Regions from separate parts of the Streptomyces sp. NPDC056161 genome, predicted to be linked through region 2. Evidence: riboswitches for the same ligand, from Rfam matches in the RefSeq annotation. Region 2 holds a riboswitch; the other holds the start of a gene.

Region 1 (3,387 bases), on a different contig from region 2:
GCTGTCCGCGTACCAGGCCGCCATCGGCGCCGTGACCTCGGCCGGGAGCGCGCCCGCGAGCGGGCGGTCGGCGGCCTCGACGACCGTGACCGCGCAGCCCGCCTCGCGGGCCGCCGTGGCGAACTCGGCCCCGATCCAGCCCGCGCCGACGACCACGATGTCGTGCTGCCGGGCGAGCACCGGCCGCAGCGCCTGGGCGTCGTCGAGGGTGCGCAGCAGGTGCACGCCGGGGACGCCCTCCGCGCCGGGCAGCAGGATCGGTTCGGCGCCGGTGGCGAGGACCAGGACGTCGTACGGCACCGGACCGGCCGCGGTGTCCAGCTCGTGGTCGCCGGGGCGCACGCCGAGCGCCTCCCGGCCCAGTTCGAGGTCGATGCCGAGCGCGCCGAAATCGACGTCGAAGGCGGAGCCCTCGACCTTGCCGAGCAGCACGGCCTTGGACAGCGGTGGCCGGTCGTACGGCGCGTGGGGCTCCGCGCCGACCACGGTCACCATGCCCTTGAACCCCTGTTCCCGCAGGGCGACCGCGGTCTGCACCCCGGCCATGCCCGCGCCGGCGACGACCACGCGCCGCACCTGTGACGTGCTCCGTTGCTGCGTCTGCTGGCTCACGCTGATCACCATAGTCAACTGACGTTTTGTCAGGCAGGGGGCATGCTGGGTGACCTGCTGCACACGGGATCGTCCGGTGTCCGCCAGGGGCCCGTGCCGGCCGTTCTTCCGTGCGCGCCGCGCCGCCCACCGGAGCCCGCCGAGCCGCGTGCGGGGGCCGTGAGCGCGGTGCGGAGGCCGTGAGCGCGGTGCGGAGGCCGTGAGCGCGGTGCGGAGGCCGTGAGCGCGGTGCGGAGGCCGTGAGCGCGGTGCGACCGGAGCCCGCCGAGCGCGGTGCGGGCCGGGGCCGCGAGCGCGGTGCGGGCCGAGGCTTCCTTTTCGAGGCGGGCGGCGGCGGGCTAGGGTGGCCACCGTACAAGCACTCGCGGGAGCCCGGACGCACCGGGCTGAGAGGGAGGCTGGCGGCCTCCGACCGTACGAACCTGATCCGGGTCATGCCGGCGAAGGGAGGGGCTGGACGCCCATGTCGTCACGTACGTCAGATGTCCTCGTCATCGGGGGCGGAATCATCGGCCTGGTCACGGCCTGGCGGGCCGCGCAGCGCGGATTCGCCACGGCCGTCGTGGATCCCGAGCCGGGTGGCGGGGCCGCGCAGGTCGCGGCCGGCATGCTGGCCGCGGTCACCGAACTGCACCACGGCGAGCAGACGCTGCTCGGCCTGAACCTGGCCTCGGCGCGCCGCTATCCGGACTTCGCGGCCGAGCTGACCGAGCTGACCGGCCGCGACCTCGGCTACCGCCGGTGCGGCACGCTCGCCGTCGCACTGGACGCCGACGACCGCGCGCACCTGCGCGACCTGCACGAACTGCAACAGCGCTCCGGTCTTGAGTCCGAGTGGCTGTCCGGCCGGGACTGCCGTCGTCTGGAGCCGATGCTCGCGCCGGGGGTGCGGGGCGGGCTGCGGGTGGACGGCGACCACCAGATCGACCCGCGGCGGCTGGCGGCGGCACTGCTGGCAGCCTGCGAACGGGCGGGAGTGGTGTTCCATCGCGCCTGGGCCGAGCGCTGCGCGGTGCGCCGGGACCGGGCCGTCGGGGTGACCACCGGGGACGGCACCGAACTGGCTGCCGGTCAGCTGGTGCTCGCGGCCGGCAGCCTGAGCGGCCGGCTGGCGGGCCTGCCGGAGGCCGTGCTGCCGCCGGTGCGGCCGGTGAAGGGCCAGGTGCTGCGGCTGACCGTGCCGAAGCGGTACGCGCCGTTCCTGAGCCGGACCGTGCGGGCCGTGGTGCGCGGCAGCCAGGTCTACCTGGTGCCGCGGGAGAACGGTGAACTGGTCGTCGGGGCGACCGACGAGGAACTGGGCTGGGACACCACGGTGACCGCGGGCGGCGTGTACGAGCTGCTGCGGGACGCGCACGAGCTGGTGCCCGGGATCACCGAACTGCCGCTGACCGAGACCCGGGCCGGGCTGCGGCCCGGCTCCCCGGACAACGCGCCGCTGCTCGGCCCGACCGCGCTCGACGGGCTGCACGTGGCCACCGGGCACTACCGCAACGGTGTGCTGCTCACCCCGGTCACCGGGGATGTCATGGCGCACCTCCTGGCCACCGGGACGCTCCCGGAGGAGGCCCGTCCGTTCACCCCCGCGCGCTTCGGCGCCGCCGCCCTCACGGAGCAGCCCGCATGATCATCTCCGTCAACGGGGAGCACCGGGAGATCGCGCCCGGCACGGCCCTCGACGCCCTCGTGCAGACCCTCACCACGGCGGCCGGCGGAGTGGCCGCCGCGCTCAACGAAACCGTCGTCCCGCGCGCGCAGTGGCCCGCCACCGCCCTGAGCGAGGGGGACCGCGTCGAAGTCCTCACCGCCGTCCAAGGAGGCTGAGCCATGGCCGACGATCCCTTCGTCCTCGGCGGTACGTCCTTCACGTCCCGGTTGATCATGGGTACGGGCGGTGCGCCCAGCCTCGACGTGCTGGAGCGGGCGCTGGTCGCCTCCGGAACGGAGCTGACCACCGTGGCGATGCGCCGGGTCGACCCCGATGTGCACGGGTCCGTGCTCTCGGTCCTGGAACGGCTCGGCATCCGGGTGCTGCCCAACACGGCGGGCTGCTTCACCGCGGGCGAGGCGGTGCTGACCGCGCGGCTGGCCCGGGAGGCGCTCGGGTCCGATCTGATCAAACTTGAGGTGATCGCCGACGAGCGGACACTGCTGCCGGACCCGATCGAGCTGCTGGACGCGGCGGAGACCCTGGTGGACGACGGTTTCACGGTGCTGCCGTACACGAACGACGATCCCGTGCTGGCGCGGAAGCTGGAGGACGTGGGGTGCGCGGCGGTGATGCCGCTCGGCTCGCCGATCGGTTCCGGGCTCGGGATCCGCAATCCGCACAACTTCCAGCTGATCGTGGAGCACGCGCGCGTACCGGTGATCCTGGACGCGGGAGCCGGTACGGCGTCGGACGTGGCGCTTGCGATGGAGCTGGGGTGCGCGGGGGTCATGCTGGCCTCGGCCGTCACCCGGTCGCAGCAACCGGAGCGGATGGCGGAGGCGATGCGGCACGCGGTGGACGCGGGGCGGCTGGCACGGCTGGCGGGGCGGATCCCTCGTCGGCACTTCGCCGAGGCGTCGTCTCCCCCGGAGGGCCTGGCCGTGCTCGATCCGGAGCGGCCCGCGTTCTGAGCGGGGCGGTCGTGCCGGGACGCGCTGCCCACCACGCGCCACCCGTTTGCCGTCCGCCGAGCGGTGGACGTTTCCCGTGGGGGCCCGGCGTCGGTGGTGGCTGCGGGGGGCGGGTTCGTGGGGCCGGGGATTCCGGGGCCGGTGAAGGGTCGG
Region 2 (3,387 bases):
GGCCTACTCCGCCATCGGCAGGTAAACCCGATGCCCCGCCTCCGCGAACTCCTTCGACTTCTGGAGCATCCCCTCCGTGATCTCGTCCTGTGTGGCGCCCTCAACGGCAGCGGCACCGAAGCGAGATGTGATGGTTTTGCTAATCTTCATCGAGCAGAATTTCGGTCCGCACATGGAGCAGAAGTGGGCCGTCTTGGCGGGCTCGGCCGGGAGCGTCTCGTCGTGGAACTCCCGTGCCGTGTCCGGGTCCAGGGCGAGGTTGAACTGGTCCTCCCACCGGAACTCGAACCGGGCGTCGGACAACGCGTCGTCCCACTCCTGGGCGCCCGGGTGTCCCTTGGCGAGGTCGGCCGCGTGGGCAGCGATCTTGTAGGTGATGACGCCGGTCTTGACGTCGTCCCGGTTGGGCAGGCCCAGGTGCTCCTTGGGCGTGACGTAGCAGAGCATCGCCGTGCCCCACCAGGCGATCATCGCGGCCCCGATGCCGGAGGTGATGTGATCGTAGGCCGGAGCGACGTCCGTCGTCAGCGGGCCGAGCGTATAGAACGGAGCTTCATCGCAGATCTCCTGCTGCAGGTCGATGTTCTCCTTGATCTTGTGCATCGGGACATGTCCCGGGCCCTCGATCATCGTCTGTACATGGAAACGCTGGGCGATCCGGTTGAGTTCCCCGAGCGTGCGCAGTTCCGCGAACTGCGCCTCGTCGTTGGCGTCCGCGATCGAACCGGGGCGCAGGCCGTCGCCGAGCGAGTACGTGACGTCGTAGGCGGCGAGGATCTCGCACAGTTCCTCGAAGTTCTCGTACAGGAACGACTCCTTGTGGTGCGCAAGGCACCAGGCCGCCATGATCGAGCCGCCGCGCGAGACGATGCCGGTCTTGCGGTTCGCGGTCAGCGGCACGTACGGCAGCCGGACGCCCGCGTGGACCGTCATGTAGTCCACGCCCTGCTCGGCCTGCTCGATGACCGTGTCCTTGTAGATCTCCCAGGTCAGTTCCTCGGCCCTGCCGTCGACCTTCTCCAGCGCCTGGTAGAGCGGCACCGTGCCGATGGGGACGGGGGAGTTGCGCAGCACCCACTCGCGAGTGGTGTGGATGTTGCGGCCGGTGGACAGGTCCATGACCGTGTCGGCCCCCCAGCGGGTCGCCCAGGTCATCTTCTCGACCTCCTCCTCGATGGAGGAGGTCACCGCCGAGTTGCCGATGTTGGCGTTGACCTTCACCAGGAACCGTTTACCGATGATCATCGGCTCGATCTCCGGGTGGTTGACGTTGGCCGGCAGGACGGCCCGTCCCGCGGCGATCTCCTCGCGGACCACCTCGGGAGAAACGTTCTCCCTGATCGCCACGAACTCCATTTCCGGAGTGATCTCGCCACGTCGCGCATAGGCGAGTTGCGTGACCGCCGCGACGCCGTCACGGCTCCGGCGCGGCTGCCTGGGGCGGCCGGGGAAGACGGCGTCCAGGTTGCGCAGCCCGCCGCGCGGCGAGGTGTGCTTGATTCCGTCGTCCTCGGGGCGGACGGGACGGCCCGCGTACTCCTCCGTGTCCCCGCGAGCGATGATCCAGCTCTCCCGCAGCGGCGGCAGGCCCCTACGGACATCGGTCTCGACGAGCGGATCGGTGTACGGCCCCGAGGTGTCGTACAGCGTGACCGACTTCCCGTTGGTGAGGTGCACCTGACGGACAGGCACGTGCAGGTCGGAGCGTGAGCCCTCGACATACCCCTTGTGCCAGCCGATGGACTTCCCCGTCGTCGCGCCCTCGACGCCGTCGGATCCGTTGACGGCTCCGATCGTCGCGTGCTGCGTGGAGACAGGCGTGCGTTCGTCCTTGTTGGTCATGAGACCTACTCCCTACGCCGGCATTACCCGGTAACAGGTTCAGCGGTCGACGCAGCGGCTTCCGTTCATCGGTGTTCCATGTGAAACATCGATCGTTCCACGTGAAACATCGCGAATACGGAGGTCAGCGCCCTCTCAGCCCGGTGCTCCGAGCTCCCGCGTGTGCAAAGGTGCCTCCACGCTAGCGTCACTTCGGGCGCGGTGAACAGAGGGCCCCTGTCGTTCTTGCGATGATCGGTCGGTGACCACGATGCAGCAGTCCCCGTCCCCCCCACCCGAGCCGCAGCGCAGACGCGGCTCCGAGCAGGGCGGCGGACACGGCCACGCGGGCCACGGTCCCGGTGCCGGACACAACCGTGGTCCGGGCCATGAACACGGTCCGGGAGTCGGTCAGGGTTCCGGCCAGAGCCCCGGTGAGGGCCACGGACACGGCCATGCACACGGACACGGCCACAGTCACAGCCACGGGCCCGCGGCGCCCGTCTCCAAGCATCTGCGCAAGGTCATCGCGGCCGTCCTCATCCCGTTCACGGCGGCGGTCGTCGTCGGGCTCGTGGTGCTCTGGCCCGGCGGGGCCCCGCCGCACGAGCGCACCGGGGTCGGCTTCGACCGGCAGACGCAGCAGGCCACGGTCACCCAGGTCGTCGCGGTGAGCTGCAAGTCGGTGAACGCCTCGGGGGACACCCCGACCGGCGACACCTCCACCGCCGAGGGCAACTCGGCACAGCAGCAGGCCACCGGTACCTGCAAGAAGGCCACCGTCCGGGTCGACACCGGCAAGGACAAGGGCCGTACGTTCACGGAGATCGTGCAGCCGGACCAGCCACGGCAACTGCACCAGAACGAGAAGGTGGTCGTCGCCTACGAGCCGTCGGCACCGAAGGACCTTCAGTACTCGGTCACCGATGTGAACCGGAAGCTCCCGCTGGCACTGCTCGCCGGCATCTTCGCGCTCGCCGTCGTGGTGGTGGGCCGACTGCGGGGCGTGATGGCGCTCGTCGCCCTTGCCATCAGCTTCCTGGTGCTGACCCTCTTCATCCTGCCCGCCGTTCTACAGGGCTCGAATCCACTGGTCGTGGCCGTGATCGGTTCGAGTGCCATCATGCTGATCGCCCTGTACATCTGCCACGGCCTGTCGGCCCGGACCTCGGTGGCTGTCCTCGGCACGCTGGTCTCGCTGCTGCTGATCGGCGTCCTCGGCTCCGGGTTCATCGGCTGGGCGGCGCTGACGGGCAACACGGACGACAACACCGGCCTGATCCACGGTCTGTACCCGTCGATCGACATGAGCGGTCTGCTCCTGGCCGGCGTCATCATCGGCTCGCTGGGCGTCCTGGACGACGTGACGGTGACACAGACGTCCGCCGTCTGGGAACTGCACGAGGCCAATCCCTCGATGGGCTGGCGCGGGCTGTACCGCGCGGGCATCCGCATCGGCCGTGACCACATCGCGTCCGTCGTCAACACGCTCGTCCTCGCCTACGCCGGCGCCGCTCTGCCGCTGCTGTTGCTCTTCTCGATCGCGCAGAGCAGTGTCGACACGGT

What was found. Region 2 has a riboswitch for thiamine pyrophosphate ahead of thiC (phosphomethylpyrimidine synthase ThiC). Riboswitches for the same ligand answer to the same signal wherever they lie in the genome.
Region 1: another riboswitch for thiamine pyrophosphate. It lies ahead of thiO (glycine oxidase ThiO); the one in region 2 lies ahead of thiC (phosphomethylpyrimidine synthase ThiC).

What each region holds. Positions count from the first base shown of each region.
Region 1 is NZ_JBHJUV010000073.1:5,553-8,939, reverse strand. It holds gene ACFC09_RS40555 (NAD(P)/FAD-dependent oxidoreductase) at 1-624, opposite strand, end outside; TPP riboswitch at 967-1,078, shown strand; gene thiO (glycine oxidase ThiO) at 1,076-2,239, shown strand; gene thiS (sulfur carrier protein ThiS) at 2,236-2,436, shown strand; gene ACFC09_RS40540 (thiazole synthase) at 2,440-3,234, shown strand.
Region 2 is NZ_JBHJUV010000023.1:29,026-32,412, reverse strand. It holds gene thiC (phosphomethylpyrimidine synthase ThiC) at 4-1,842, opposite strand; TPP riboswitch at 1,835-2,012, opposite strand; gene ACFC09_RS22055 (YibE/F family protein) at 2,084-3,387, shown strand, end outside.